Regions from separate parts of the Anaerostipes amylophilus genome, predicted to be linked through region 2. Evidence: predicted binding sites of a transcription regulator. Region 2 holds the regulator's gene; each other region holds the start of a gene.

Region 1 (10,550 bases), on a different contig from region 2:
TATCGGTGGCAACACGCAGATTTTAAGAGCGTTTTTTGCTAATCGTTGCCACCGATATATTATAAATACTTGTTCTTATCTTATTTCTATCTCATACATGAAACACTATTACAAATCAGAAGTTGACGATATGGCAGAAACATGACAAAATATACCTACATAGATTCAGAAAGGAATATACATTATGAAACGTAAAGATTATATTTCATGGGACCAGTATTTTATGGGAATTGCCATTTTATCTGCCCAGAGAAGTAAAGACGATCACACACAGGTGGGAGCATGTCTTGTGAATGATCATAATAAAATTTTATCTGTCGGTTATAACGGAATGCCAACAGGATGTAACGATGATGATATGCCATGGGAGAGAGAAGGAGATCCTCTTCATACCAAATATTTTTATGTTTGCCACGCAGAATTAAATGCTATTTTAAATTATGGTGGTGGTTCTCTTGATGGTGCGCGTGTTTATGTAACATTATTCCCATGTAATGAATGTGCAAAAGCAATCATTCAGAGTGGTATGAAAGAAGTTATCTATATGCAGGATAAATACGCAGATAGTGATGCGACAAGAGCATCAAAGAAGATGTTTGACATGGCAGGTGTCAAATACCGTCAGTTTGTGCCAAAAGGACAGACAATAGAAATTGATTTATAAGGTGAAGACATGGATATTATTAAAATTTTACAAGAAGAATTAGGAATCAGACGAGGACAGGTAGAGACAACGATCAAATTGATCGATGAAGGCAATACGATCCCATTTATTGCAAGATATCGAAAGGAAATGACAGGATCATTAGATGATGAAACACTCCGTAATTTTCATGAGAGATTATTATATTTAAGAAATTTAGAAGACCGCAAAGAAGCGATCAAGAAGAATATCGAAGAACAGGGAAAACTTACAAAGGAACTGGCAAAGCAGATCGAAGAAGCCAAAACACTGGTAGCAGTAGAGGATTTATATCGTCCATACAAACAGAAGAAACGTACCAGAGCTATGATCGCAAAGGAAAAAGGATTAGAACCATTAGCAAATCTGATCCTGCTTCAGATGACAAATGAGCCATTAGAGAAAGAAGCCAAAGCATTTATCAATGAAGAAAAAGATGTAAAGACTGTAGAAGATGCATTAAAAGGTGCAAATGATATCATTGCAGAGCATATCGCAGATGATGCTGAATATCGTACATGGATCCGCAAGGCAACATGGGATCATGGAAAGATCACATCTACAGCGAAGAAGCCAGATGAATCATCTGTATTTGAGATGTATTATGATTTTGAAGAACCGATCAAGAAGATCGCAGGATATCGTATTCTTGCGATTAATCGCGGGGAAAAAGAAGGAATCCTTCAGGTAAAGATCGAGCCAGATATGCAAAAGATCGCATCATATCTAGCAAGAAAGATTGTAACAAAGAAGAATCCAAATACAACAAAAGCTCTATTTGCAGCCATCGAGGACAGTTACAAACGTCTGATCGCACCATCAATTGAACGTGATATCAGAAACGAATTAACTGAAAATGCAAGTACAGAAGCAATCAAAGTTTTTGGAAAGAATTTAACACAGCTCCTGATGCAGCCACCGATCGCAGGCCAGGTAGTTCTTGGATGGGATCCGGCTTTTCGTACAGGATGCAAGTTAGCGGTTGTTGATGAAACAGGGAAAGTGTTAGATACAGTAGTCGTTTATCCAACAGCACCTCAGAATAAAGTGGAAGAAGCCAAGAAAGTAGTCAAAGGACTTATTAAGAAATACGGAATCACCCTGATCTCTATCGGAAATGGAACTGCATCCAGAGAATCCGAACAGATTGTCGTTGATATGTTAAAAGAGATTAAAGAGCCAGTACAGTATGTCATTACAAATGAAGCAGGAGCATCCGTATATTCTGCAAGCAAATTGGCAACAGAAGAATTTCCAAACTTCGATGTAGGACAAAGAAGTGCAACATCCATCGCAAGACGAGTTCAAGATCCACTAGCAGAATTAGTAAAGATTGAGCCAAAAGCGATCGGAGTTGGACAGTATCAGCACGATATGAATCAGAAACAGTTATCTGAAGCTCTGGGAGGTGTTGTTGAAGCAACAGTAAATAAAGTCGGAGTTGATCTTAATACAGCATCTGCATCTCTTTTGGAATATGTATCCGGAGTATCCAAAGCAGTAGCAAAAAATATCGTAGCATATCGTGAAGAAAATGGAACATTTAAGAACAGAAAACAGCTGTTAAAAGTAGCAAAACTAGGACCAAAAGCCTTTGAACAATGTGCAGGATTCTTAAGAGTATCCGGAGGAGACGAGCCACTTGATGCAACTGGCGTACATCCAGAGACATACAAAGAAACAGGGATGTTACTAAAGAATTTAGGATATTCAACAAAAGAATTATCCAAAGAAGGATTCCGAGGAATCAGCAAAAAGATCACAGATTACAAGAAATTATCAGAAGAACTTGGAATCGGAGAGATCACACTCAAAGATATTGTAAAAGAACTGGAAAAACCAGGACGAGATCCACGAGAAGATCTTCCAAAACCAATCCTTAGAACTGATGTCCTAGAAATGAAAGATCTAAAACCAGGAATGAAATTAAAAGGAACAGTAAGAAATGTTATAGATTTTGGAGCGTTTGTAGATATTGGAGTACATCAGGATGGATTAGTACATATTTCACAGATGGCAGATCGGTTTATCAAGCATCCTCTGGAAGTTGTAAGTGTTGGGGATGTGGTAGATGTTACAGTAATTAGCGTCGATATGGATAAAAAAAGAATACAGTTAAGCATGAAAAATTGTGATTTACGACAATAGTCTTTTGTATATGTTAAAGGGGATTGGCTGATAAGTTTTGTATTCGTGAATTGTCCACTCTATAGACTTTAGGTATATGAAAAAATAAATAAGCAACCGAAAGCGATGCATTGGAATTTTGCCGTATTTTGAACAAATTCGCAGCCCAATTGGACGATTGTCTGAGCTTCAAAGACCTTGGCCTTAGACAAAACTCCAGAGCGAGTTATCGTAGGAAATTGGGCGGATCAGCGATTTGTTCAAAATATGAGCAAAATTCCACCGCATCGCTTTCGGTTGCTTATTTATTTTTTATCATATACTCAAAATCTACAGTTGGCCAACTCCACAACTTAAAAATTCAGTATATAATCAACTCAAATCCCACATACTATCTCCAAAAAAGAAAAGAGGGTAAAAACTCCATGGACCATTTCCACACAAAAACTCACAAACTGAAAGGCAGTATCTCCCCAAACATCCAAGAAAACATAAAATATACAAAAAAGGTCATGCAAAACTGCAATGACTTAGTACAAAAACAATTCAAAATCGGAATTAACCATGAAATCAGCTTATATATTGTGTACATGGACGGCTTAGTAGATACAGAAAGGCTTCAAGAATCCGTCATAAGGCCATTACTTCAAGACTCTTTTCCACAAGAAAGAACAGCAATTGATCAATATGTAATTGAATCCGCAGACTGGAAATGGATCAATACAATGGAAGATGCCATGACGGCAATCTTATCTGGCAATACAGTCTTATTTCTGGATAAAGAAGCAAGGGCAATCTTATTTTCCAGTAAATCATTCCCAACAAGAGGTGTGCAAAATGCGGATCAGGAAGTGGCGATCGTTGGTCCCAAGGATAGTTTTACGGAGAGTTTGAGAACGAATACAGCGTTGATCCGCAGGAGAATCAGGGATACAAGGTTAAAAGTGATTCAGAAGCAGATTGGAACGAGAAGCAAAACGGATTATGCATTGATGTATATTGATGATCTGGTTCAAATAGATATCTTAAATAAAATTAAAAAACAAATGGATAAAATCTGTGTGGATGGAATTTTTGATAATGGAATGTTGCAGCAATATCTTGAAAAAGATAGTAGAACTCCATTTCCGCTTTATCAACTGACACAGCGGCCAGATAAGGTAGCGAGCAGTATTATGGAGGGGCGGATTGCGGTTGTATTGGATAATTCTCCAATGGTTTTATTGCTTCCAGTGACGTTAAATGTATTTTTTCAGGCGAGTGATGATTACTATAATCGTTGGGAAATTACGACATTCGTAAGAATCTTAAGGTATATGGCAGCAATTATTTCTATAGGGTTGCCAGGATTTTATGTAGCAATTGCGGGATTTCATCCGGAAGTGCTGCCAACACCATTTTTGCTGGCATTGATATCAGCTAGGGAAGGGGTCCCATTTCCAGTGATCGTAGAGGTTTTGCTGATGGAATTGTCTTTTGAATTATTAAGAGAAGCAGGAATCAGACTTCCGGGGCAGCTTGGAGGGACGATGGGAGTTGTTGGAGGCCTGATTGTTGGACAGGCGGCAGTGGATGCACATCTTGTCAGCACAATCGTGGTAATTGTGGTGGCGTTGACTGCGATCGCTACATTTTCGATTCCGAATGAGTTATTTACAAGTGCATTTCGGTTGATGAAATTTTTCCTGATCATGATGTGTGCTTTTTGGGGATTATATGGTTTTTTCTTAGGGTTTCTGGCAATATTTATTCATTTATTTTATCTGGAAAATTACGGAGTGCCATATGCACATCCGATGGTCGAAGAAAAAGGAAAATTATCCGCAGCTTTTCAGGATTTTATGGTACGTTATCCATTAAAGCGGATGAAATACCGCCCAGAATTTACAAAAGAGGGGGCGAGGGTAAGGCAAAAGGAGGAACAGGATGAAAAATAAAGCACAAACGATCACGGCAAGACAGGGAAATCGAATTATGATTCTTGAAATATTTTCAGCGGCTGCGATGTTTCTCCCGCAGATCGCGTTGAAAAAGTCATATCATTCAGGGATTATCGTAGTGATCATAGCAAGTGTGATGACAGGAATTTATTTATGTATCACAGATTGTGTAGCACAAGGAATTTCAATTGAAAATATATTAAAAAAATATCGTCTCGCAGCCATCATTTATTATGTAAGATTTTTACTAAATGGAGCTTTTTTTTATTTGTGTATTTTATATCTTACAAAAAAATATCTCCTTCCAGACAAATCATCATTTCTTATTGGGGCTCCATTAATTTTACTGGCTTATCTGATGAATCAAGGAGGATTAACAAAAAGGGGCAGAGTAATGGAAGGGATTTTCTGGTTCGTGTTACTACCGATGATCTTTGTTCTGATCCTAAGTGTGACAAATCTATCATGGAATGAGTTAATGGTCAATGGCTGGAAAGGCAGGGAAATGTTCAATGGAAGTATCCTTACGTTTGCTCTGATGCATCCGATAGAACTTGTCTGGTTTTATCGTGGAGATATGAAAGATGGAGCAATCCATTTTAGATCATTTGCAGGGCTAACGCTTCTTTTTCTTGGAGTATTTGTAAGTACTGTAGGTTCTCTTGGAAAGAAACTTACAATGATCGATCTAGAACCTGTGATGTCTATGGCACAGGGAGTCGCAATGCCAGGAGGAATTATGGCAAGACTGGATTTGTTTTTGATCGCATTTTGGATCGTAGGAGTATTTTGTGTGTTCAGCGGCTATTTATTTTATGGAAATGAAAGCATCAAACATGCATTTTCAAAAGGAAGGACTGCGGGATTGATCTTGTCGTATGGAGGAATTTATGCTATCAGTCCATGGATCATGACAATATTTGCAACATGGATCAGGCGATATTTTTCTATTTTTATTTACGGAAATTTAATTGTTGGATTGGTTTTGCCGCTTATTTTATTCATGCTGTGGAGAAAGGAAAAGAAAGATGAGAAAATATAGGCTATGTCTTCTGGTAATACTGATTGCATTTTGCATACAAGGATGCAGCAAACAACAAGATGTGGAAGATCACAGTTTTGTACTGGCAATGGGATTTGAACGGATCAATGAAAAGAAATTGCTAGTGCGTTATTCTTATGCGGATTTCGACAAAGTACAGAGCGATTCCGGGACCAAAATACCATCAAGATCGGTGACAGTTTTAGCAACGTCTCTAAAAGATGCTAATAAAAAATGGAAACAATACAAAAGCCAGCAGTTAAATTTTGGACATCTAAAAGTTGTGATTTTTGGAAATGGAAAAAAGAATGTAAAGATCATAAAAGAATTAGTGGAAGAACCGCAGATTGCAAAATCTGTATACGTGTTAAAAACAGATCATAATCTGTCAGATATTTTTGGAAAAGAAGACAAATTGTCAATCTCATTTGGAGAATATCTGTCAAAAAAACTGGAAATAAAGGACAGTCAAAATCTTACTCTTGGAAGGATTTACAGATAAAGGGAAAGTAATAAAAAGTTAACATTGACTTTGCTGTATAGGGGTGTTAAACTTGAAAAGCTACACTATCTAGTGTGTAAAAGAAAAAGAAAATACTACATCTAGTATACAATATAATGAGTAAAGAATAAAAGAATCTGATAGGGAAGGGAGAATTATGATCAAGGTAATTAAAAAAGACGGAACAAAAGAAGAATTCAATGTACAGAAAGTTATTGTAGCAGTGAATAAATCTGCATATCGTGCATTAGTAAAATTTACAGATGAAGAAATTGATTTTATCTGCAAATTTGTGACTGAAAAAGTAGAACAGATGCGCAAGAAAGAAGTTACGATTTCTGATATGCATAATGTGGTCGAAAGTGCATTGGAACAGACAAATCCATTGGTAGCGAAAAGCTACAGAGATTACCGTAATTACAAACAGGACTTTGTACAGATGTTAGATGAAGTATATAAGAAGAGCCAGTCTATCATGTATATTGGAGATAAAGAAAATAGCAACACAGACAGTGCACTGGTTTCTACCAAACGAAGCCTGATCTTTAATGAACTTAATAAAGAACTCTATCAGAAATTTTTCATGACAACTGAGGAAATTCAGGCATGTCGTGATGGATATATTTATATTCATGATATGTCTGCACGACGTGATACAATGAACTGCTGTCTATTTAATGTGCAGGAAGTATTAAAAGGCGGTTTTGAGATGGGAAATCTCTGGTACAACGAGCCAAAGACATTAGATGTCGCTTTTGATGTCATCGGAGATATTGTATTAAGTGCAGCCAGTCAGCAGTATGGTGGATTTACAGTACCAAATATCGAACTGATTTTGGAACCATATGCAGAGAAATCTTACGCAGCAGGGATCGAGAGATACGAAGAACTTGGATTGTCCAGAGAACGTGCCGAAGAAGAAGCAATGAAAGATGTCAAACGTGAATTTGAACAGGGATTCCAGGGGTTAGAATACAAATTTAATAGTGTATCATCAAGCCGTGGAGACTACCCATTTATCACAATGACAGCAGGAACTGGAACAGGAAGATTTGCGAAGATGGCAACGATCTCCATGTTAGATGTCAGAAGAAAAGGTCAGGGAAAAGATGGACATAAGAAACCAGTGTTATTCCCAAAACTTGTATTCTTATATGACAAGAATCTACATGGACCAGGATGCAAATTAGAAGATGTATTTGAGGCAGGAATCCGTTGCTCCAGACAGACAATGTACCCAGACTGGTTATCACTGACCGGAGAAGGTTATATTGCAAGCATGTACAAGAAATATGGCAAGATCATCAGCCCAATGGGATGCCGTGCATTCTTATCTCCATGGTACAAAGAAGGCGGAATGAAACCAGCAGATGAAAATGACGAACCAATTTTTGTCGGAAGATTTAACATCGGTGCCGTCAGTCTTCATTTACCAATGATCTATGCGAAGGCAAAACAGGAAGGAAAAGATTTTCACGAAGTATTAGATTACTATTTAAATCTGATCCGTGAATTACATATCAGAACATACGAATACTTAGGAGAAATGAAAGCATCAACGAATCCACTTGCATACTGTGAAGGGGGATTTTTAGGTGGACATTTGGGAATCCATGATAAGATCAAACCGATCTTAAAGAGTGCAACAGCTTCCTTTGGGATCACGGCATTAAATGAATTACAGCAGCTATACAATCATAAATCTTTAGCAGAAGATGGCGAGTTTGCGTTAGAAACTTTGCGTTATATTAATGAGAAAGTAGAAGAATTTAAGGAAGAAGATGGAAATTTATATGCAATCTACGGAACACCAGCCGAGAACTTGTGCGGTTTACAGGTCAAACAGTTCCGCAAGAAATATGGTGTCATTGAAAATGTATCTGACAGAGAATATGTGAGCAATTCGTTCCACTGTCATGTTACAGAAGACATCACACCAATCGAGAAGCAGGATCTTGAAGGACGTTTCTGGGAATTATGCAATGGTGGAAAGATTCAGTATGTAAAATATCCGATCAATTATAACAAAGAAGCAGTAAAGACATTAGTAAGAAGAGCAATGGACAAAGGGTTCTATGAAGGAGTTAATTTATCCTTAGCTTACTGTGATGACTGCGGACACGAAGAATTAGAGATGGACGTATGCCCAGTGTGCGGAAGCGAAAACCTAACAAAGATCGATCGAATGAACGGATATCTCTCTTACTCCAGAGTCAAAGGAGACACAAGACTTAATGATGCCAAAATGGCAGAAATTGCAGAAAGGAAATCCATGTAAAATGCGTTACCATAATATTACGAAAGATGATATGTTAAATGGAGACGGCTTAAGAGCCGTCCTATGGGTTGCAGGCTGCACCCACAAATGCAAAGGCTGTCACAATCCAGTCACATGGGATATCGAAGGAGGAATTCCTTTCGATGAGGCAGCAAAAGAAGAATTATTTGAAGCCTTAAAACCAGACTATATCACAGGTGTCACATTCAGCGGAGGAGACCCACTGCACCCGGCAAATCATGCAGAAGTTGCGGTATTAGCAAAAGAGATCAGAGAAACATTTCCAGAGAAAACCATCTGGTTATATACAGGATTTTGCTGGGATGAAATTAAGACATTAGATGTTGTAAAGTATTGCGATGTGATCGTTGATGGACCTTTTGTACAGGAAGAATTTGATGGAAAGCTTCATTGGAAAGGAAGTAAGAATCAGAGAGTAATAGATGTACAGGAAACTTTGAGAGGGAATGAGATAGTGTTGCATGAATTCTAATTTGTGAGTTGGTTGGCCAACTGTAGATTTCGAGTATATGATAAAAAATAAATAAGCAACCGAACACGATGCTTATTTATTTTTTATCATATAGCTGAAGTCTATAGAGTGGACAATTCACAAGATTGGAAAATTTGAGGTGGTGTGTATGGAAAATAATATTGTCCCCGAAGCTTCGAAATATACTGCCTGCAGTTTAAAAGTTTCCGGCACAGTTTCATTGAAAGAAGCTGAGGAAGTCTGGTATCCCGCTTCATTCTTGGAACAAGATCCTGATTCCATGGGATGTGCAAGACATATTTGTATAAAAAAGCAAGGTTTGTAGCCAAGATATTTCATAAATAGACTGATAAAAACCTCCATGATGATAATGACATAAAAAAGAAGCTACCAGTCTCATGGAGGTCCTCGTAAGAAAGAAAATCTCTAGTGGTTTCGATAACTGAAATTATTGAATATTATAAAAAGGGTTATATGTCGGCGACCGTAGGAACACGTTGGCACTTAATGAGCAGTGATGATTTATCATCGCTGTCGAATTTAGTGTCCACTACGTGTGAGTCGAGCGAGAGCGCGTCACAGACATATAACCCTTTTTATAATATTCCACCAATAACTTCAGCTTATCAAACTACCTACAAATCACAATTTAATTTTCCAACTGTTTTCCAAGAAATCCAGCTCCAACCCGTGCCACCATCAATTCCTGTTCTGTAAGTTTCTCATCAATCGAGAGGATACAAACAAATCCAACAGCATCTCCTTCCGATATGATCGTAGCTAGACATACATATTGGAAAACTTCAGGAAAGTCTGATATAAAAGGAAAAAAGTTTTTGCTTTCACGATGCATAAGTAAATTTTTACGTTCCGACAGTGCTTCTTCTGATTTTTCATGTAATAATTTTCCAAGTAGCTTTTTAGCATTAGGGCCTGCAGCAGCGATTACAGAATCCTGGTCACAAATGCAGACTGTATGAGGAAGCTGTGATGCGATAGATTCAGCACATTGCTGGGCATTGCTGCCCATTTCTCCGATTGGAGAGTATTTTTTTAAGATGATACTTCCATCTTTTTCTGTAAATATTTCTAAAGGATTACTTTCTCTGATATGCATGGTTTTTCGTATTTCTTTCGGTATAACGATCCGGCCAAGGTCATCGATTCTTCGTATAATACCTGTAGCTTTCATTTTTTATGATCCTCCATAGGTTGATTTTTCTTGTATGTCTGTAGTATTTGTAAAATCATTGGTTTTATACCCGGATTATGGTATAATATTTGATTAACAAAGAAAAGGAGAATCAATATGAAATTTTATACACAATTGAAGGCAAATGATATATTTAAATTTTCATTAGCATACACATATTCAGGGCTTCAGCTGATTCTGACAATTGCTATGGTCGCAGTGGGAGTATACATGTGTGTTACAGGAATGGGTGCAGCAGATGGACAGTCTAATATGATATTTGGAATTGTTTTG
Region 2 (10,550 bases):
AGCTTCCATTAAGTGAATTGGTTTGATCTCGGATTCATTTTCCATCAGCATGATTGTTAACGCTACTTTTAAAATCTTATCCATTCCTCGTCTTGTGATCTTGCCGGATTGGTAGGCAATGTCTAAGATCTCTTTGCATTCTTTCGATAAATGAATGATCTTGTTTAACTGTATGTGGCTTAATTGACCGATAGCATTGCAGGAATCATTTTTTAGTAAATTTTTTTCTCTTTGGATGGTTGTTTTGATCCGTTTTTTGATCTGACTGGACGTTTCTACCATTTCTTTTTGTTTCGCTTTTTGTAAGTTGTGATCTTTTTTACTGATACATAAAACCATGTCAAATCGGTCTAGGATCGGCCCTGATAATTTCTTTAGATAACGTTTCTTTTCATGATAGGTACATCGACAGATCCCGTCTTCCAGTCCATAACCGCAAGGACATGGATTCATCGTTGCGATCAGTTGAAAATCGGCTGGAAACTGATGATAGATCCCATTTCTGGTGATATCGATCGTTCCATCTTCTAGTGGCTGTCTGAGTGCTTCGATACATTCGGTTTTAAATTCCATAAATTCATCCAGAAATAAGATCCCATGATGCGCTAATGTGATCTCTCCTGCGGTCGGTGTCTTGCCTCCTCCAAGAAACGCTGCCTTGGGGATCATTGGATGTGGCTGGCGAAATGGACGAGTGTTGTCTTCTAAATATCTTTGGATTCCTGTCGCATCATAGATTGCCTGAACTTCCATTTTCTCTTCTTTTGATAATGGTGGAAGGATTGTCGGAATTCTTCTAGCTGCCATTGTTTTTCCTGATCCCGGAGATCCAATGATCAGTAAATGATGTCTTCCAGTGACAGCAATTTCTATCGCTCTTTTTAAATGTTTCTGACCTATGATATCGCTAAAATCTTCTTCTGTTTCTTCTTTCTGATATTGTGTTGTATCTATGTAGCATCTTTGTTGATACGTTCCATGAAAATAGTCCAAAACATCTTGTAAGCTATCCATAAATATGACTTCGATATCTTCCATTCCTCTTAGGGAATTGGCATCTTCCCTTGCCGCAAAAAACTTATGGATTCCTTTTTTTCTTGCTTCTAAAACAATTGGAAGACAGTTTCCAACCCCTCTGATCTTGCCATTTAACCCTAATTCTCCCATAATGCAGATATCCTCTAATTTGCTTGCATCGATTAAATTCAGACACCCTAAAAAAGCCACGGCGATTGGGAAATCGAACGCAGTTCCATTCTTTCTTATATTGGCTGGGGATAAGTTGACTGTGATCTTCATGGATGGCAGGGGATGGCCGATGGAGCGTAGTGCTGATGCAACGCGCTCTTTTGCTTCCATGGATTCTTTAGAAAGATAGCCTACCATGGTGAAATATGGCAGGCCATTTCTGATCTCTACTTCGACGTGGATGAGTCTTCCGCTCACTCCACTGACGATTCCTGTGATTACTTCCTGATAAATAGTACTCAACTCCTTCTCTTCTCAAAAAAGAAGCTGGTTTCAAAATGATATGGTTAGTCTATCACAAAAGTAATATTTTTACAATACTGTATATTCAAAACAATCGTACTTATTTCAATAATTTCTTTAATTCACTCATAAAGGTGTTCACATCTTTAAATTCGCGATAGATGGCTGCGAATCTTACATATGCAACTTCATTTAAGTCTTTTAATTTGTCCATGACCATCTCTCCGATCACGGATGACTCCACTTCTCTTGTTCCCATGTTGTAGATCTTTGTCTCGATCTCATCGATCGCTGCTTCGATCTGTCCCATGGAGACTGGAAGTTTGTGACAGGATTGTACGATTCCATTTCTTATTTTGCTTCGGTCATAAAGCTGTCTTGTCTTATCTTTCTTGATAACGCTTAATGGTTCTGTCTCTATCTTCTCATAAGTTGTAAAACGCTTTCCGCATTCATCGCATTGTCTTCTTCTACGGATCGCATTGTTGTCTTCTGCCGGTCTGGAATCTACGACTCTGGAATTCTCGCTTCCACAATATGGGCATCTCATCTTCTTGTACCTCCGTGTTTTTTTCTGCTTGAAGTATATCATTTTTTGCCATGAAATAAAAGCTTTTCTTTTATTTCAGGCATTCTTTTTCATTAATATCGACTAAAATGGTGTCTCTTCCGATCCTCACGACACATTTGTATGGAATTTTATAGATTTTATTCTTTTTCCCAAGGCACAGGATCATCTTTGTTGTTTTGGGCACGATCAGATAGCAGATCTGTCCAGTATGTATTTCAAATTCGAGGTCTAAGACAAATCCTAAGCATTCACCTGTGTTACAATTGATCACATCTTTTTGCCGAAGTTCGAGAAATTTCATGTCGGAAATCCTTTTTCTTCCTATTATAATAGTATTCTTTTTTTCGATAAATAGACGCAGAAAAAAGCAGAAGATCCAATCTCTAGAATCTTCTGCTTCTTTATTATTATCATTATGAAGAAAGATTAAGCTTCTTTCTTTTCTACTGGTTTTTTAGGTGCTGGTTTCTTAGGAACTAATTTCTTTCCTGTAATGATTCCTTTTGGACATTTACCTGCACATAATCCACAACCTACACATTTTTCATAATCGATCTGTGCAATGTTGTTTTCAACCTTAATTGCTCCAAGTTTACATACTTTTTCACATGCTTTACATCCGATACATCCTGCCTTACATACAGACATTACCTGTTTACCGAATTCTTTAGAGCTGCACTGTACTCTTGTTTTCTTATTTTCTGGTACAAGGTCGATTAAAGATTTTGGACATGTTTCTGCACATTTTCCACATCCTACACATGCTTCTTCATCGATGTGAGCGATTCCGTTCACGATAGAGATCGCATTTTCTGGACATACTGCTGCACAGCTTCCAAATCCCATACATCCAAATTCGCATCCTTTTGGTCCTGCACCTGGTACGTTCATAGCTTCGATACAGCTCTGAACTCCAGAATACTGGTATTTGTCAGATGCTTTTTCGCAAGTTCCGGCACATTTAACGAATGCGACTTTCTTTACGAATTCTCCGGCTTCAACACCCATGATCGCACTGATCTTTTCAGCGGCTGCTGCTCCACCAACTGGACAGCCATTGACTGGTGCTTCTCCATTTGCGATTGCTTTTGCAAGTCCATCACAACCTGCGTATCCACAACCACCACAGTTATTTCCTGGAAGTTCTGCACGGATAGCCACTTCCTTCTCGTCTACAGGAACTTTAAATTTCTCTGAGGCAATTCCCAGTAAGATTGCGATAAGCAGACCGGTTCCTCCGACAACAACCATGGCAAGTAAAATTGCTGATATATTCATCTTCTTTACCTCCTAAATAAGTCCTGAGAATCCGAAGAATGCGATCGCCATTAATCCTGCTGTTAACAGTGTGATAGGCATTCCTTTGAAAGATTCTGGGATGTTGTTGTATTCCATCTTTTCACGGATACCAGCAAGGATCACGATGGCAATTAAGAATCCTACAGAGATACCAATACCATTGACTATGCTGGCGATGAAACTATAGTCGTTCTGTACGTTTGTTAATGCTGTACCAAGAACTGCACAGTTTGTTGTGATCAGTGGAAGGAATACTCCCAGAGATTCATATAATGCTGGCATAGATTTCTTTAATACCATTTCTACGAACTGTACTAATGCTGCGATTACCAGGATAAATACGATCGTATTTAAGTATGTTAAATCTGTTGGTACTAATAAAAATGTATAAATTAAATTTGTAACTGCTGATGCGATGGTAATAACGAAGAGAACGGCTGCACCCATTCCGGCTGCTGTCTCAACTTTCTTAGAAACTCCAAGGAAAGGACATAAACCAAGGAACTGGCTTAATACAACGTTATTTACCAGGGCTGAGCCGATGGCAATTAACAATAAACTTTTCATTCTGATCCTCCTTATTTGTCATCTACAGTTGTGTCAAAAAAGCTTCTGGAACCACAAGCACTGTTTCCACAGTGAGCACAGTCTCCACATCCACTTGTCTGTGGCTGTCCTGGTTTCTGAGGTTTTTTGCTCTTAACTTTATTCTGGATTGCTACTAAGCATGCAAGTACAAAGAATGCTCCAGGTGCCAGAATAAAGATTGTGATTGGTTCATATGCAGATGGCATTACCTGCATTCCAAAGATCTGTCCTGCTCCTAATAATTCACGGAATGCTCCTAAAATTGTCAGGGCAATTGTAAATCCAAGTCCCATTCCAAGTCCGTCAAAGAAGGAGTTGATTGGTCCATTCTTTGCTGCAAAGGATTCTGCACGTCCAAGGATGATACAGTTTACTACGATCAGTGGGATATATAATCCTAATGCATCGTTAACTGCTGGAACATATCCCTGTAATAAGAACTGTACGATCGTTACCAGAGATGCGATAACTACGATGTATCCTGGGATACGTACACGATCAGGGATGACATTTCTTAATGCGGAAATGATCATGTTAGAAAACATTAATACGGCTGTTGTTGAAAGCCCCATTCCTGCACCGTTGATCGCAGATGTTGTTACTGCTAATGTAGGACACATACCTAACATTAATACGAAGGTAGGGTTTTCTTTTACGATACCATTAATCAATCGTTCCATTGGATTTGGTTTCATGTTTAATTACCTCCCTTCAGGCTCTTTGAATATGCAACACAGCTGTTAACTGCACTTGTGACAGCACGGCTAGTGATCGTTGCACCACTGATGGCATCTACTTTAGAATCATCGTTCTTACCAGATCCATCTTTTACAACTTCAAATCTGTCTGCTTTTTTGTTTTTAAAGTTACTCTTAAATTCTGGTTCTTTGGCTTTCATACCTAAACCAGCTGTTTCGCTGATGGATAATGTTTCATAACCATTGACTGTTCCATCATCTCTGACACCTACGGATAAAGTTACATCTCCACCGTATCCTTCTGGGTTTGTTACAGAGAATACATATCCAAGTTCTTTTCCGTTTTTGTCAACTGCTTTTACGACTTCAGAAATTGTGTTCTGTCCAAGATCATTTTTCTTTAAGACAGCCGCTACGTCTTTCTGATCTAATTTTACTGTATCAAATTTCGCTGCGTCTTCGAATACGGCTTTGTAAGCTTCCTGTTTTGTCTTCTCTTCCTGTGCGGCGATCGGTGCTTTTGTTACGTTATATACGATACCTAAAAGGAGTCCTGCAATTAATGTGATCACACATAATTTAATACAATCCATTACGAGATTCTTATTCATTGCTCTTACCTCCTTTTTTTACGATTCCAAATGGAGTTGGTACTGTCACTCTCTCGATCAGTGGAACTAATAAGTTGGCAATGATGATAGAGTAAGATACACCTTCAGCCATTGGTCCGAACAGACGGAATAATCCAGTTAAAATACCAAGAACGATCGCATAGATGATCTTTCCGTTCTTTGTAATTGGAGATGTTACGTAGTCTGTTGCCATGAAGATCGCACCTAACATTAATCCACCACTGAAGATCTGTGCTGCCATGTAAGATAGATCAAATCCATGACCACCGAAGATCAGTACGAAGATTGCTACAACTGCAACATAAACACATGGGATGATCGGAGAGATGACTTTCTTAAATACTAAATATGCTCCACCGATGATCAGTAATAATGCAGATGTTTCACCGATCGTTCCTGGGATAAATCCTAAGAATGATTTCATAACATCTACGCTTTTTCCCTGTTCCATAACAGCAAGTGGTGTTGCTGTTGTTACACCATCATATGTAAATGTTGTCATTCTTGCTGCAAATGAGATCATTAAGAAACATCTTGCACCAAGGGCTGGGTTCATGAAGTTCTGTCCTAGTCCACCGAATACCTGTTTTACAACGATGATCGCGAAAATTCCACCTAAGATCGGCATCCAGAATGGTACCTCTGGTGGTAAGTTTAATGCAAGTAACAGTCCGGTTAATGCCGCACTTAAGTCACTTACTGTGATTGGCTGTTTCATAAGTTTCTGGTAAATATACTCAACGACAACACAGGTAGCAACAGAAATTGCAACTGTCAGTGCCGCAGATGCTCCAAAGATATAGATACCAAAAATTGTAGCGGGTAGTAATGCGATGATAACATCTAACATAATCTTTTGTGTTGAACCATTATCTCTTACATGAGGATTGGCTGACACATGATATAATGTTTCGCTCATATGTATCTCTCCTTTATTTCTTTCTACGGTTAGCTAATACCTGTTTACGACCTGTCTTCATGGACTGTGCAAGGTTACGTTTTGCTGGACATACGAATGAACATGATCCACACTCAACGCATTCTGCTCCATAAAGTTTTTCAAACTCGTCAAACTTGTTATGATCTGCTAATACAGATAATTTTGCTGGCATCAGCTTCTGCGGACAGACGCTTACACATCTTCCACAACGAATACAATTGCTTGGCTGGTTTGCAGCAACTTCATCTTTTGTGAACGCTAAGAAGCATGAGAATGTTTTCACAGCTGGTACGTCTGTTGTAAACATTGCCATACCCATCATAGGTCCACCAGAAATGATCTTTTCAGGCTGTGTTTTAAATCCACCAGCTGCTTCGATCAGTTCTTCTACATTTGTTCCTGTACGGACTTTAAAGTTGCTTGGGTTTTTGATCGCATCTCCAGTCACTGTCACAATACGTTCATATAATGGTTTTCCGTCTTTGACAGCTTCTTTGATCGCTACGATCGTAGCTACATTATCAACGATGCATCCTGCATCTGCTGGTAACATGCTAGAGTTGATACTTCTTCCTGTTGTTGCATAAATTAAAGAACGCTCTGCACCCTGTGGGTATTTTGTCTTTAATGTTGCAACACTGATTCTTGCATCACCTTTTACCAGTGCTTCTACTTTGGCAATTGCATCTTTTTTGTTATCTTCAATACCAATGATACCTTTTGCTTTTGGGAACATATCAAGTACGATATTTAATCCTTCAATTAAAAGTTCTGGTGTTTCCATTAATGTGCGGTAATCACCTGTGATATAAGGTTCGCACTCGGCTCCATTTACGATGATATACTCGATCGCATCTGGATCTTTTGGAGCTAATTTTACATGTGTTGGGAATCCAGCTCCACCAAGTCCTACGATTCCGGCTTCTTTGATCGCTGCTAAGACTTCATCTTTAGACATCTGGTCATAAGGTTTTGTCTCGTATGCAACCTCTTTGAATTCTCCGTCATTCTCAATTACGATAGAGTTAACTTTTGCTCCGGCTGGAGTCATTCTTGGCTCGATCGCTTTAACAGTTCCTGAAACAGAGCTGAAAATGTTTGCGGATACAAATCCTCCAGCTTCTGCCACCTTCTGGCCTACTAATACCTGGTCACCCTTGCTAACGATTGGTTTTGCAGGGGCACCGATGTGCTGACCTAAAGGTAAAACAACATCTCCTTTTGGCAGGTATTCGGTGATTGGTGAATTCTTTGCAAATTCTTTACCATCCGCTGGATGAACACCTCCGCTAAATGTAAACAATGCCATTTTAAGCCTTCCTTTCTTCTTTACATTTTTTTCCATTGCGAAAAAAAAGAGTTCTCATGAAATGAAAACTCCTTTGAACACAAGACTTATGATATCATAGTCTTTTTTATTTTTCAATGTTTTTTTAACATTTTCTTTATATTGCATACAAAATTCTGTGTTTTTTCTTCAGAATTCCTTAAAATTCTAAAATAAGTTAACAATTCTGTCGACGCTACTACATTATTTACGGATCTGTCCATTGCCATAAATGATAAACTTGGTTGTTGTTAGTGCATCTAATCCCATTGGTCCTCTGGCATGAATCTTCTGGGTACTGATTCCAATCTCCGCTCCAAATCCAAATTCAAATCCATCCGTAAATCTTGTGGATGCATTCACGTAAACAGCTGCCGCATCGATCTGATTTAAGAATTCCTGAGCATTCTGGTAGGAATCTGTGATGATCGCTTCGGAATGTCCTGTATTATAATGATTGATATGTGCCACTGCCTCATCAAAGCTATCAACAGTTTTGACAGAGATGATAGAATCTAAGTATTCTGTTCCCCAGTCTTCTTCTGTTGCTGGGATGACCTGATCATTTAAGGCACAAACTCTCTCATCTCCACGGATCTGGACACCTTTTTCTAATAAAGCTTCAATGATGGCTGGACCATGACTTTCTAAGATGTTTTTATGTAAGAGTAAAGATTCGCATGTATTGCATGTTCCAAGTCTCTGTGTCTTTGCGTTGATGATGATGTTCACTGCCATATCTTTTTGTGCAAATTCATCAACATATACATGACAGTTTCCTGTTCCTGTCTCAATAACTGGAACTGTGGAATTCTTTACAACGCTCTTGATCAGTCCTGCACCACCTCTAGGGATCAGAACATCTAAGTAATCGTTTAACTGCATCATCTTTGTTGCTGTTTCATGACTTGTATCTGTTAAAAGCTGCATGCTGTATTTTGGCATGTGACATGACTCTAATGCACTCTGAATCACGTTTGTGATCGCAAGATTTGAGTTGAGCGCATCGCTTCCACCGCGCAGAAGGCATGCATTTCCTGTTTTAAAGCATAATGCAAAAGCATCGGCTGTTACATTTGGACGGGATTCGTAGATGATTCCAACAACTCCTAATGGTACTGTCTTCCTTCCGATCAATAGTCCGTTTGGTGTTTTCTGCATATGTTCTACGGAACCGATTGGATCGTGAAGTTCAGCTACCTGACGAAGTCCTTCTGCCATTGCTTCGATACGGTCAGGATTTAGGGATAAGCGATCGATCAATGCTTCACTCATCTCATTTTCTCTGGCTGCTTCTACATCTTTATAGTTTTCGCTTAAGATGTATTCCTGACTCTGTAGCAGACATTTGGCGGCTTCTCTTAATACTTCATTCTTATCTTCAATTCCTGCTTTTCCAAGAATGAATGATGCTTCTTTTGCCTGTTTTCCTAGTTGTTCTAACATTATGAATGCCTCCTTTTCGGTATGTTTTGCATCTTTATAAATCTGTTTTATCTAATCTGCTCTAGTTTAATCCTTTTGGTTTTAACGGAGTGATAGATCCATCTTCATTCTTGATGCTTACGTTATTAAGTTGTGCTCTTAAGTTAGCACGGACAGACTGAATATATTCGTGTCTTAACTTTCTCTGTTCTTCCTTCTGTTCTGGTGTTAATCCAATGGATTTATCTAGATTGTATAATTCATTAATTCTCTGAATATCTTTTTCTTTCATTTGTAATGTTTCCTTTCTATATAATATATGATTCCTTACGCCTTAAAGTATGGGCGTTCTGTTAAGTATTTCTTAAAATCAAAGTCTGGACGTTTGTGTGCTAAGAATAATGTTCCAACTTCTTCTCCTGCAACGACTTTATTGACATTATTTAGATCATCACTATTCACAATGACCATATCTGCTCCTGCATCTGTTACGATATTGGCTGCTGCGATCTTTGTCTCCATTCCTCCGGTTCCGACTTTCGTTACAGCTCCTTTTGCCATTTTCCCAATCTTTTCATCTAAGACTGGTACTTCAGAGATCAATTTTGCCATTGGATTCTTGTGCGGATCATCGGTATAAAGTCCGTCAATATCTGTTAAGAGAATTAAAAGATCTCCTTCTACAACAGCAGTTACGACTGCAGATAAAGTGTCGTTGTCACCAAACTCAATTTCTTCTGTAGACACGGTATCATTTTCATTTACAATTGGGATCACGCCAAGTTTTAGTAATTCTTCAAAGGTATTCTTGGCATTATATCTTCTCTCATCATTGAGCATTGTTTCTTTTGTGATCAAGATCTGTGCAGATCCTTGATTGTATTCTGCAAATAACTTCTGATAGATCATCATTAACTGTCCCTGTCCTACGGCGGAACATGCCTGTTTCATTGGAAGGGATGTCGGACGTTTTTCTAATCCTAAGGCTTTAAATCCGACACCGATTGCTCCGGATGATACTAAGATCACATCTTTTCCGCTGTTATGTAAATCTGTTAAGACACGGACTAATTTCTCTAAACGGAATAAATTAATGTTTCCTGTTGCTTTGTGGATCAAAGAAGATGTTCCTACTTTGATGACGATTCTCTGTTTATCTTTTAGTTTTTCACGATTATTCATTTTCATTCACTCCTTGAAAGGTATTTTACACTGTAACGAGGGCTTGTGCAACCTTAATTCCATCCATTGCTGCAGAAGTGATACCTCCGGCAAAACCTGCTCCCTCTCCGCATGGATAGATTCCTTTAATATTACTCTCGAATCCTTGATCTCTTTCAATCCTTAACGGGGAAGATGTTCTTGCTTCGATTCCGCAAAGAACGGTATCTTCTCTGTTAAATCCTTTGATCTTTGTATCAAAATATTCCATTCCTTCGCAAATTGCTTCACTAACTGGTTCTGGAAGGCAGTTTCTCAAGTTTCCAAAGCTTGTCTTTCCTTTGGTATTCGGTGTGATCTCACCAAAAGATTCTGTAATCTTTCCTTCTCTGAAATCTTTTAATGTCTGTACCGGAAT
Region 3 (10,550 bases), on a different contig from region 2:
AGCAGTATCTTGGACTGGATGTCGAATCCGTTCGTGTCCTTGTCCGCTATGACATCGAAAATCTGTCCGATGTAAGTTATGAAAAAGCACTGGTTACAGTATTTAGTGAACCACCAGTTGACGACGTGTATGAAGAGACATTACCACTTGCCGATGGAGAAGTATCTTTCAGCGTTGAATTTCTGCCAGGACAGTTTGATCAGAGAGCAGATTCCGCACAGCAATGTGTGAAACTGTTAGACGAAGATGAAGATGCCCTGATCAAAAGTGCAACAACTTATGTTGTGAAAGGTGACTTAACTGACGAACAGTTAGAAGCAGTCAAAGAGTATTGCATCAACCCAGTTGACTCAAGAGAGGCATCTGCAGAGAAACCAGAGACATTAGTAATGGATTTTGAAGAACCTGCAGATGTTAAGATTCTTGATGGATTTAAAGATATGGAAGAGGATAAATTTAAAGAATTATATGATTCTTTAAATCTGGCAATGACATTCAAAGATTTCCTTCATATCCAGAATTATTATAAGGGAGAAGAGAATAGAGATCCTTCTATGACAGAGATCCGTGTACTGGATACTTACTGGTCTGATCATTGTCGTCATACAACATTCTCTACGGAACTTACAAATATTGGATTCCAGGATGGATTTTACCGTGCACCATTAGAAGAAGCATATTATTCTTACATGGATGACTTTGAAGAGATGTACAAAGATCGCGATGATAAATATGTTTGTCTGATGGATATGGCATTAATGGCTATGAAACGTCTTAAGAAAGACGGAGTTCTTGATAACATGGAAGAAAGCGATGAGATCAATGCCTGCAGTATCGTAGTGCCAGTAGAGATTGATGGCAAAGAAGAAGAATGGCTGATCAGTTTCAAGAATGAAACACATAACCATCCAACAGAGATCGAACCATTTGGTGGAGCTGCAACATGTCTTGGTGGAGCGATCCGTGATCCATTATCAGGACGTTCTTATGTATATCAGGCAATGCGTGTAACAGGAGCTGCTGATCCAACTGTTCCATTAAAAGATACACTAAAAGGTAAATTACCACAGTACAAGATCGTAAATGAAGCTGCAAATGGATACAGCTCTTACGGAAACCAGATCGGTCTTGCAACAGGATATGTCAATGAAGTATATCATCCAGATTATGTTGCAAAACGTATGGAAATCGGTGCCGTTATGGGTGCAGCACCTAGAAAGAACGTTATCAGAGAGAATTCTGATCCAGGAGATATCATTATCTTATTAGGTGGTAGAACAGGACGTGATGGTTGTGGAGGAGCAACAGGATCATCTAAAGTTCATACTGAAGAATCTATCGAAACATGTGGAGCTGAAGTTCAGAAAGGTAATCCACCAACAGAACGTAAGATCCAGAGATTATTCAGAAGAGAAGAAGTCAGCCGTCTGATCAAGAAATGTAATGACTTTGGTGCAGGTGGAGTTTCCGTAGCGATCGGAGAACTTGCAGATGGTCTGATCGTAGATCTTGATAAAGTACCTAAGAAATATGCCGGACTTGATGGAACAGAGCTTGCGATTTCTGAATCTCAGGAACGTATGGCAGTTGTTGTAGATCCAAAAGACGTAGAACAGTTCCTTGCATACTCAGCAGAAGAAAACTTAGAGGCAGTTGAAGTTGCAGTTGTAACAGAAGATCCAAGACTGATCCTTAAATGGAGAGGAAAAGAGATCGTTAATATCTCAAGAGCTTTCCTTGATACAAACGGAGCACATCAGGAAACAGAAGTATTTGTAGAGATTCCTCACCGTGTAGAATCTTACTTTAATCGTAAGGATGAGACAGGAACATTCGAAGAAGTATGTAAGAATACATTATCTGACCTTAATGTATGTTCACAGAAAGGTCTGGTAGAGAGATTTGATAGTTCTATTGGAGCAGCAACAGTGACAATGCCATACGGTGGAAAATATCAGTTAACACCAATTCAGACAATGATTGCAAAACTTCCAGTTCTTAAGGGAAAATGTGATACTGTTACAATGATGAGTTATGGATTTGATCCATATCTGTCTAAATGGAGTCCATTCCATGGAGCAGTTTATGCGATCACAGAATCTATTGCTAAGATTGTAGCTTCTGGTGGAGACTATAGAAATATTCGCCTGACATTCCAGGAATACTTCAAACGTCTTGGAGAAGACAAGACTCGCTGGGGACAGCCAGTTGCAGCATTACTTGGTGCATATCAGGCACAGATGGGATTCGGACTTGCATCCATTGGTGGAAAAGACAGTATGTCTGGAACATTTAATGATATCGATGTACCACCAACACTTGTATCATTTGCAGTGGATGTAGCGAAGACAACAGATATTATCACACCAGAACTTAAGAAAGCAGGAAACAGACTGGTTCGTATTTGTATCCCAACAGATGCATACAATCTGCCAATCTATTCTGAAGTGAAGAAAGTATATAAACGCATCACAAAACTGATCAAAGATGGAGCAATCAAATCTGCTTATGCGATCGGTGGAGGCGGAGCTTTAGAGGCAGTCGCTAAGATGGCATTTGGTAATAAATTAGGTGTTATCTTTGATGAAGAAATAGAATTAAAAGACTTAACAGATCCTAAGTTTGGATCATTTGTTGTTGAGATGAATACAAGAGACATTCATAAACTAGGAATTCCTGGTCTTCTGATCGGTGAGATCACAGAGAAACATGAATTTGTATTCGGTGATGAAGTGGTTACATTAGAAGAAGCAATTGATACATGGCAGAAACCATTAGAGAAAGTATTTCCAACAAAATCTGAAGGAAGTCAGAATATCGTTGATACAACAAGACATTACATAAAAGGAAATATTTACGTATGTAAGAACAAGGTTGCAAAACCAAACGTATTTATTCCAGTATTCCCAGGAACAAACTGTGAATATGATTCAGCCAAAGCATTTGAACGTGCTGGAGCAAATGTTATTACAAAAGTATTTAAGAACCTTGATGCACAGGGAATCCGTGATTCAGTAGAAGTGTTTGAAAAAGCGATCAATGAATCACAGATCATCATGTTCCCAGGTGGATTCAGTGCTGGTGATGAACCAGATGGTTCTGCAAAATTCTTTGCAACAGCATTTAGAAATGAAAAATTAAAAGAAGCAGTTATGGATTTATTAGATAATCGTGACGGACTTGTACTTGGTATTTGTAACGGATTCCAGGCTCTGATCAAATTAGGTCTTGTACCAGAAGGTAAGATCGTAGAACAGAATGCTAAATCTCCAACTCTTACTACAAACCGTATCGGACGTCATGTATCTAAAGTTGCTTATACAAGAATTGCATCTAATTTGTCACCATGGTTTAACAATGTGAATGTAGATGATGTCTTTAGCATTCCGGTATCCCATGGAGAAGGACGTTTCGTAGCAGACGAAGATGTGATCCAGGAACTGTTTAAAAATGGACAGGTAGCAACACAGTATGTTGATTTAAATGGAGATCCTACAATGAACGAGGAATTTAATCCAAATGGTTCTTACCATGCGATTGAAGGTATCACAAGTCCAGATGGACGAGTTCTTGGTAAGATGGGACATTCAGAACGTCGTGACAGTTATGTTGGAATCAATATCTATGGACAGAAAGATCAAAAGATCTTCGAATCTGGAGTAGAATATTTCAAATAGAATATAAGATACGAAGAAATCCTGCATTCCAATGGAGTGCAGGATTTCTTATTTCATAGGAAATTTCGATGAAATCCCCTAAAAACAGCCAGCAAATATATATTTGCTGGCTGTTTATAAATCTAGTTTTGTGAGATATGATTAGAATTTTCTTTTGGAATGATATGGATGGTTTCCATACGGTTCTTATCAACGGATACAACTTTGAAAGTAAAGTGTTCATCTTCTGCAATTTCGCCCTCAGAAGGCAAATGATCAAGTAATTCGATAATATATCCACCGAGTGAATCATAATCCTCAGAATCAAGGTTTACGTGAAGCAGATCATCAAGATCATCAAGCTTCAATGAAGCAGATACCATATAGGATCCATCGGGTAATTCTTTAAATGTATCTTCTTCAGATTCATCGTATTCATCACGTAGTTCTCCGAATATTTCTTCTACAATATCTTCAAGTGTGATCAGTCCGGCAGTTACGCCATATTCATCTAAAACAATAGAGAAACTTACGGATTTCTCTCTCATCTGTGCAAGCAGACTTGAAACTTTCTGTGTTTCATAAGTAAAGAATGGTTTTCTTAATACATCCCTTAAATGGAAAATCTCGCCTCTGTGCTGGCTACGGTAGAAGTATACATCTTTGAAATAAACAATACCAACAACATGATCTTTACTTCCTTCATAAACAGGAAGTCTTGAGTAACCAGCTTCACGGAAGATTTCAAGGACTTCTTCATAAGAAGCATCGACGGATACAAAAGTTACATCAATACGAGGGATCATAATATCCTTAGCAAGGGATTCCTTAAAATCAAAAACATTATTTAACATATCTTTTTCAGCTTCTTCAATAACACCATCTTCATGACTGACATCAACGATCGTACGAAGTTCGCGTTCCGTCATAATACGTTTGGACTGTTTGGAATCAATATGGAAGATCATAAGAATTCCTGTGGAAAGCTTGTTGATAAGATAAACAATTGGTGTCAATAGCTTTGTGACAAGATAAATACTGGATGCATAGCTTAAAGCAATTTTTGTATTATTGATCGTTGCATAAGTCTTTGGAGTAATTTCACCAAAGATCAGAACAAGAATCGTGATCACGGCTGTTGCAATTCCGGCTCCCATACTTCCAAAGATACGAATTGCGATCGTAGTTGTTAAGGAAGTCAGGGAAATATTTACTAAGTTATTTCCAACCAGAATACTAGAAAGCATCTGACTAGGATTCTCGATTAGTTTTAAGACTAATGCAGCCTTTTTATTTCCATCCTCTGCCATAGCACGCATGCTGTGGGGATTTACCGTTGTTAATGCAGTTTCCGCCGATGAAAAATAAGCGGAAAGCGAAAGTAAAACTATAATTTCGACAATCTGTAATATTGTACTGGGGTCCAATTATTATTCCTCCTAAAAATTAATATAATAATCATCTGCTTTTTAATACAGTTCTTTTCATTGTACGCAACAAATGGCTTCATGTCAAGTTAGTGGTTGCCAACCATGGAAAAATATGGTATACCTATTTTTAGGAGGAATGGTCGTATGAAGTACTACTATGATTATCGTTTTCCAATCGGGAATCTGACGATTGAGGAAGACGGACATGGAATTTGTGGGATTTATTTTGGAATAAAGAAGTTAGAAGGCGAGAAGAAGAATACAGAGTTGATCAGAGAAGCAGCCCTTCAGCTGTCACAATATTTTGATGGACGCAGAAAGAAATTTGATCTGAAACTTTCTTATTATGGAACGGAATTTCAGATAAAGGTATGGAAGGCATTGCAAGAGATTCCATATGGAACAACCTGTACATACAAAGATATTGCAGAACGTGTAGGAATTCCAAAGGGATGCCGTGCTGTAGGTATGGCAAATAATAAAAATCCAATCGTGATCGTAGTTCCATGTCACAGAGTGATTGGAATGAATGGTTCTCTGACAGGATATGCAGGCGGACTTGATGTGAAAGAATATTTATTGGAACTTGAGAAACGTAATCAAAAAGTAAAGGAAAGATATTGACAAAGATTCTCAATTGAGATATGATACATAGGCATATTTTGCCGGAGGCACATCCGGTATTGATCTTATATATTTCCGTGAGGGAGTAGTTAGCAGAGAATCTGTGACAGTATCAACACAATGATGGACAACATCTGGTGCTGTCTTAATTAACGAGACTCATAGACGATAAGCCTTAATTTATGGCAGGTTTTTCGTCTGTGAGTCTTTTTTTCGATATGGAGGACAATTTTATGGATTTGCTTACAATATTAACACTGGCTGTTGGATTGTCGATGGATGCATTTGCTGTTTCAATCTGCAAAGGCCTGGCAATGCGAGAAAAAGTTTTGGGAAAAGGGGTCATTATTGGCTTATGGTTTGGAGGCTTTCAGGCATTGATGCCAATCATTGGATTTTTTCTTGGAACACAATTTAAAGATCAGATCACATCAATTGATCACTGGATTGCATTTATCCTTCTTGGACTGATTGGAATTAATATGGTGAAAGAATCATTGTCAGATGAAGAAGAGAATGCAGATGCATCCATTGAAATAAAAGAAATGTTTATGCTTGCAGTGGCAACAAGTATAGATGCACTTGCAGTAGGAATTACATTTGCGTTTTTAAATGTGCATATTGTATCCGCAGCATCTATGATCGGAGTCTGTACATTTTTGATTTCATTTGCAGGAGTAAAGATTGGAAATATTTTTGGAACAAAATATAAATCAAAGGCAGAGCTTGCAGGTGGCATAATACTGATACTTTTGGGATTTAAGATTCTTCTTGAACACCTTCATATTCTCTAAAATAAAAAAATACCCCTTTCTTTTTTTGTGAAAAGAGTGTAATATAATATAGGCAGTGGCACAACATATTGTGTCGGATGGTAAGAATATAACAAGATTTTGTGCCCAGAAAATGGAAACGCACAAAATCTTGTAATTTTATATAAAAGAGGGAGAAACTATGAATGGTGATGTAAAAACAAAGATTATCAAGCGGAATGGAGAAGAGGTAACCTTTGATATCGATAAGATCATCAATGCGATCACAAAGGCGAATGAAGAAGTGTCAAAGCTTCATCAGATGAACGAATATCAGATCATGGCAATTGCAGAAAAAGTTGCGGATCAGGTGAAAAGTTCTTCACACGCAGTGAATGTAGAAGACATTCAGAACATGGTTGAGACAGGAATCATGGAGATGAGAGGATACGAAGTTGCCCAGAAGTATGTAAGATATCGTTTTAAGAGAGAATTAAGAAGAAAATCTAATACAACTGATGATGGAATTCTTGCTCTTCTTGATAATATTAATGAGGAAGTGAATCAGGAAAATTCAAATAAGAATCCAGTGATCAATTCCACACAGAGAGATTACATGGCTGGAGAAGTCAGCAAGGATTTAAGTAAGAGAGTCCTTTTACCAAATGATATCATCCGTGCTCATGAAGAAGGAATCATTCATTTTCATGATTCTGATTATTTTGCACAGAGAGAACATAATTGTGATCTGATCAATTTAGAAGATATGCTTCAGAATGGAACTGTGATCAGCGAGACGCTGATTGAGAAACCGCATTCATTTTTTACAGCATGTAATGTAACAACACAGATCGTGGCACAGGTAGCAAGTAACCAATATGGGGGACAGTCATTTACACTGGCACATTTAGCACCATTTGTAGATATCAGCAGAAAGAAACTTCGTAATAATGTTGTCAAAGAACGTAAAGCAATTGGAGAATCTATGGATGATGAGATCATCGATAAGATTACGGAGATGCGTCTTTATGATGAGATCAAACAGGGAATTCAGACGATCCAGTATCAGTTAGTAACATTGATGACATGTAATGGTCAGGCACCATTTGTCACAGTCTTTATGTATCTTGATGAAGTGCCGGAAGGACAGACAAGAGATGATTTAGCACTCGTGATCGAAGAAGTTTTAAAACAGAGAATTCAAGGTGTTAAAAACGAGAAGGGAGTTTGGATCACACCAGCATTTCCAAAACTTATTTATGTACTTGATGATGATAATATCACGGAAGATTCCAAGTACTGGTATCTGACGAAATTAGCTGCACAATGTACAGCGAAACGTATGGTTCCAGATTATATATCTGCGAAAGTGATGAGAGAACTTAAGAACGGAGATGTATATCCTTGTATGGGATGCAGATCTTTCTTAACAGTTGAGGATTCTCAGAGAAATGCAGATGGAAGTCACAAGTTTTACGGAAGATTTAATCAGGGGGTTGTAACGATCAACTTAGTTGATGTGGCATGTAGTTCTGACGGAGACATGGACAAATTCTGGGAGATCTTAGAAGAAAGACTTGAACTTTGTCATAAAGCCTTAAGATGCCGTCACGAGAGATTAAAGGGAGCAGTATCTGATGTTGCACCGATCCTTTGGCAGCATGGGGCACTGGCAAGACTTAAAAAAGGTGAGAAGATCGATAAGTTATTATATGATGGATACTCCACAATTTCTCTTGGATATGCAGGACTTTATGAGATGTGTGTTCGTATGACAGGAAAATCTCATACATCCGATGAAGGAAAAGAATTTGCGCTAAAAGTTATGCAGAAGTTAAATGATAAATGTAACGAATGGAAGGAAGCAGAAAATATCAGCTATTCTGTATACGGAACACCAATGGAATCTACAACTTATAAGTTTGCGAAATGTTTACAGAAACGTTTTGGTATTATTCCAGGTGTCACAGATAAGAACTATATCACAAACAGTTATCATGTCCATGTAACAGAAGAAATCGATGCATTCAGCAAACTTGCATTCGAATCAGAATTCCAGAAATTATCTCCAGGTGGAGCAATTAGTTACATTGAAGTACCGAACATGCAGGATAATATCCCAGCTGTTTTATCTGTTATGAAATTCATTTATAATAACATTATGTATGCAGAGTTGAATACAAAGAGTGATTATTGCGAATGTTGTGGATATGACGGGGAAATTCAGATCAAGGAAGATGAATCTGGAAAGCTGATCTGGGAATGTCCAAACTGTGGAAACACAGATCAAGATCATATGTTTGTTGCAAGACGTACCTGCGGATATATCGGAACACAGTTCTGGAATCAGGGACGTACACAAGAGATTAAGGATCGAGTACTTCATTTATAAGAATTATTTACAGAGGAAATCATATGTACTACGGAGAGATTAAAAAATGTGATATAGCGAATGGACCAGGAGTCAGGGTAAGTTTATTTGTATCAGGCTGCAGAAACCATTGTCTGGGATGTTTTAATAAGGAAACATGGGATTTTTGTTATGGAAAGCCATTTACACCGGAAACAAAAGAGCATATCATAGAATTATTAAAACCAGATTATATCGAAGGATTTTCGCTTCTTGGAGGAGAACCATTTGAACCAGAGAACCAGAAAGAATTGGTTTTATTATTAAAAGAAATTAAAGAAATATATCCTGATAAGAATATCTGGTGTTATACAGGATATACTTATGAAAAGGATCTTATGCAGGGTGGAAAAGTACACACATCATTTACGGAAGAAATGTTATCTTATATTGATATACTGGTAGATGGACGATTTATTGAAGCCCAGAAAGATATCACATTAAAATTCCGAGGAAGTGCAAACCAGAGAATTCTAAATTTAAATGAAAGATAAGGCCATAAGAGATGCAGTGAAAAGATACTGCATCTTTTTCTTTTTATCATGATGCAATCTCTTGACAGACTGTGCTTTATATTATAGTCTATGTATAACAAAATATCATAGATAGATTGTAAAATTCGAAAGAAGAAAGAAGGGTTGCACAATGATACTGGAGATTGATTTCAATAGTGACGAGGCAATCTATGTACAGTTAAGAAATCAGATCATTATGGGAATCGCATGTGAAGAATTTACTGATGGAGAATCACTTCCATCTGTACGACAGCTTGCACAGGTACTTGGAGTGAATATGCACACGGTAAATAAAGCCTATGCGATTTTAAGAGAAGAAGGATACTTAAAATTAGACCGAAGAAAAGGTGCAGTCATAAGCGTTGAAACTCTGGAAAAGCAGCAGGAGCTGGCTAGTATTCAGGACAATCTAAGAATGCTGGTTGCTGAAGCAGTCTGTAAGGGAGTTACAGAAGATGAGATGAACCAGCTGGTTCATGACATGTACCAGAAATTAGACAGAAAGTAATAACAGGAGGAGTTATGAACCGATTACCATTTACAAAATATGCCTCCAAAGCATTGAATGAAGGAAGGGAGATTGCAGGATATCTTGGATTTAAGGATGTCAGCAGTATCTTTATCCTTCTTGGACTTTACGGAACAGATGGATCTCTTGCGAGCGAAGTTCTTAAGATGCATGGAGTGACAAGAGAATTAATAGAAGAGGCGGTCAAGGAGAAATCAAAGATGCCAAAAGACCGCAGAAGAACAGTGAAAGATACACCAAAGACAGAATATCTTTTAGAGATTGCAGGGGAACTTGCAATGAAATATGGATGCGATGCAATAGGCTCAGAACATATTCTTATGGCAATGATCAAAGACGGAGATAATGAGGCTTTTCGTCTGTTAGAAGATCACAAGATTTCTTGCGAGGGTATTTATACAGATATTTTAGTTACAGCAGGAATAGATTTTCGTTCTGCAAAGAATGAATACAATGATGCAATTTCTTATGGCGGAGAGGAAGAAAATCAAGAAGCAGGTATGCTGGAGCAATACAGTACAGATCTTACAGAGAAAGCAGCCGCAGGGAAGCTGGATCCGATGATTGGACGTGAAGGTGAGATGGAACGTCTGATGCAGGTCCTATGCAGAAGGACAAAGAACAATCCATGTCT

The links. Region 2 encodes NrdR, which represses ribonucleotide reductase genes. Its sites were predicted from a motif close to CACAANATNTTGTG; they were not measured.
Region 1: a site for NrdR is predicted at 6,387-6,400, ahead of nrdD (anaerobic ribonucleoside-triphosphate reductase). Genes of this name have one in related genera too.
Region 3: a site for NrdR is predicted at 6,564-6,577, ahead of nrdD (anaerobic ribonucleoside-triphosphate reductase). Genes of this name have one in related genera too.

The regions. Positions count from the first base shown of each region.
Region 1 is NZ_JAOQJG010000005.1:9,301-19,850, reverse strand. Features, by position in the region: gene OCV53_RS07930 (deoxycytidylate deaminase) at 185-664, shown strand; gene OCV53_RS07925 (Tex family protein) at 674-2,830, shown strand; gene OCV53_RS07920 (spore germination protein) at 3,235-4,746, shown strand; gene OCV53_RS07915 (GerAB/ArcD/ProY family transporter) at 4,736-5,791, shown strand; gene OCV53_RS07910 (Ger(x)C family spore germination protein) at 5,778-6,293, shown strand; gene nrdD (anaerobic ribonucleoside-triphosphate reductase) at 6,451-8,571, shown strand; gene nrdG (anaerobic ribonucleoside-triphosphate reductase activating protein) at 8,573-9,064, shown strand; gene OCV53_RS07895 (hypothetical protein) at 9,213-9,389, shown strand; gene OCV53_RS07890 (stage V sporulation T C-terminal domain-containing protein) at 9,714-10,256, opposite strand; gene OCV53_RS07885 (YcxB family protein) at 10,374-10,550, shown strand, end outside.
Region 2 is NZ_JAOQJG010000006.1:48,493-59,042, reverse strand. Features, by position in the region: gene OCV53_RS09585 (YifB family Mg chelatase-like AAA ATPase) at 1-1,491, opposite strand, end outside; gene nrdR (transcriptional regulator NrdR) at 1,592-2,041, opposite strand; gene OCV53_RS09575 (PRC-barrel domain-containing protein) at 2,112-2,363, opposite strand; gene OCV53_RS09570 (RnfABCDGE type electron transport complex subunit B) at 2,489-3,340, opposite strand; gene rsxA (electron transport complex subunit RsxA) at 3,353-3,928, opposite strand; gene rsxE (electron transport complex subunit RsxE) at 3,940-4,644, opposite strand; gene OCV53_RS09555 (RnfABCDGE type electron transport complex subunit G) at 4,647-5,258, opposite strand; gene OCV53_RS09550 (RnfABCDGE type electron transport complex subunit D) at 5,251-6,198, opposite strand; gene rsxC (electron transport complex subunit RsxC) at 6,212-7,528, opposite strand; gene OCV53_RS09540 (glutamate-5-semialdehyde dehydrogenase) at 7,751-8,992, opposite strand; gene OCV53_RS09535 (DUF896 domain-containing protein) at 9,054-9,263, opposite strand; gene proB (glutamate 5-kinase) at 9,299-10,153, opposite strand; gene OCV53_RS09525 (NAD(P)/FAD-dependent oxidoreductase) at 10,179-10,550, opposite strand, start outside.
Region 3 is NZ_JAOQJG010000002.1:284,092-294,641, forward strand. Features, by position in the region: gene OCV53_RS03890 (phosphoribosylformylglycinamidine synthase) at 1-3,677, shown strand, start outside; gene OCV53_RS03895 (HlyC/CorC family transporter) at 3,800-5,083, opposite strand; gene OCV53_RS03900 (methylated-DNA--[protein]-cysteine S-methyltransferase) at 5,231-5,710, shown strand; gene OCV53_RS03905 (manganese efflux pump MntP) at 5,944-6,504, shown strand; gene nrdD (anaerobic ribonucleoside-triphosphate reductase) at 6,665-8,854, shown strand; gene nrdG (anaerobic ribonucleoside-triphosphate reductase activating protein) at 8,878-9,366, shown strand; gene OCV53_RS03920 (GntR family transcriptional regulator) at 9,518-9,895, shown strand; gene OCV53_RS03925 (ATP-dependent Clp protease ATP-binding subunit) at 9,910-10,550, shown strand, end outside.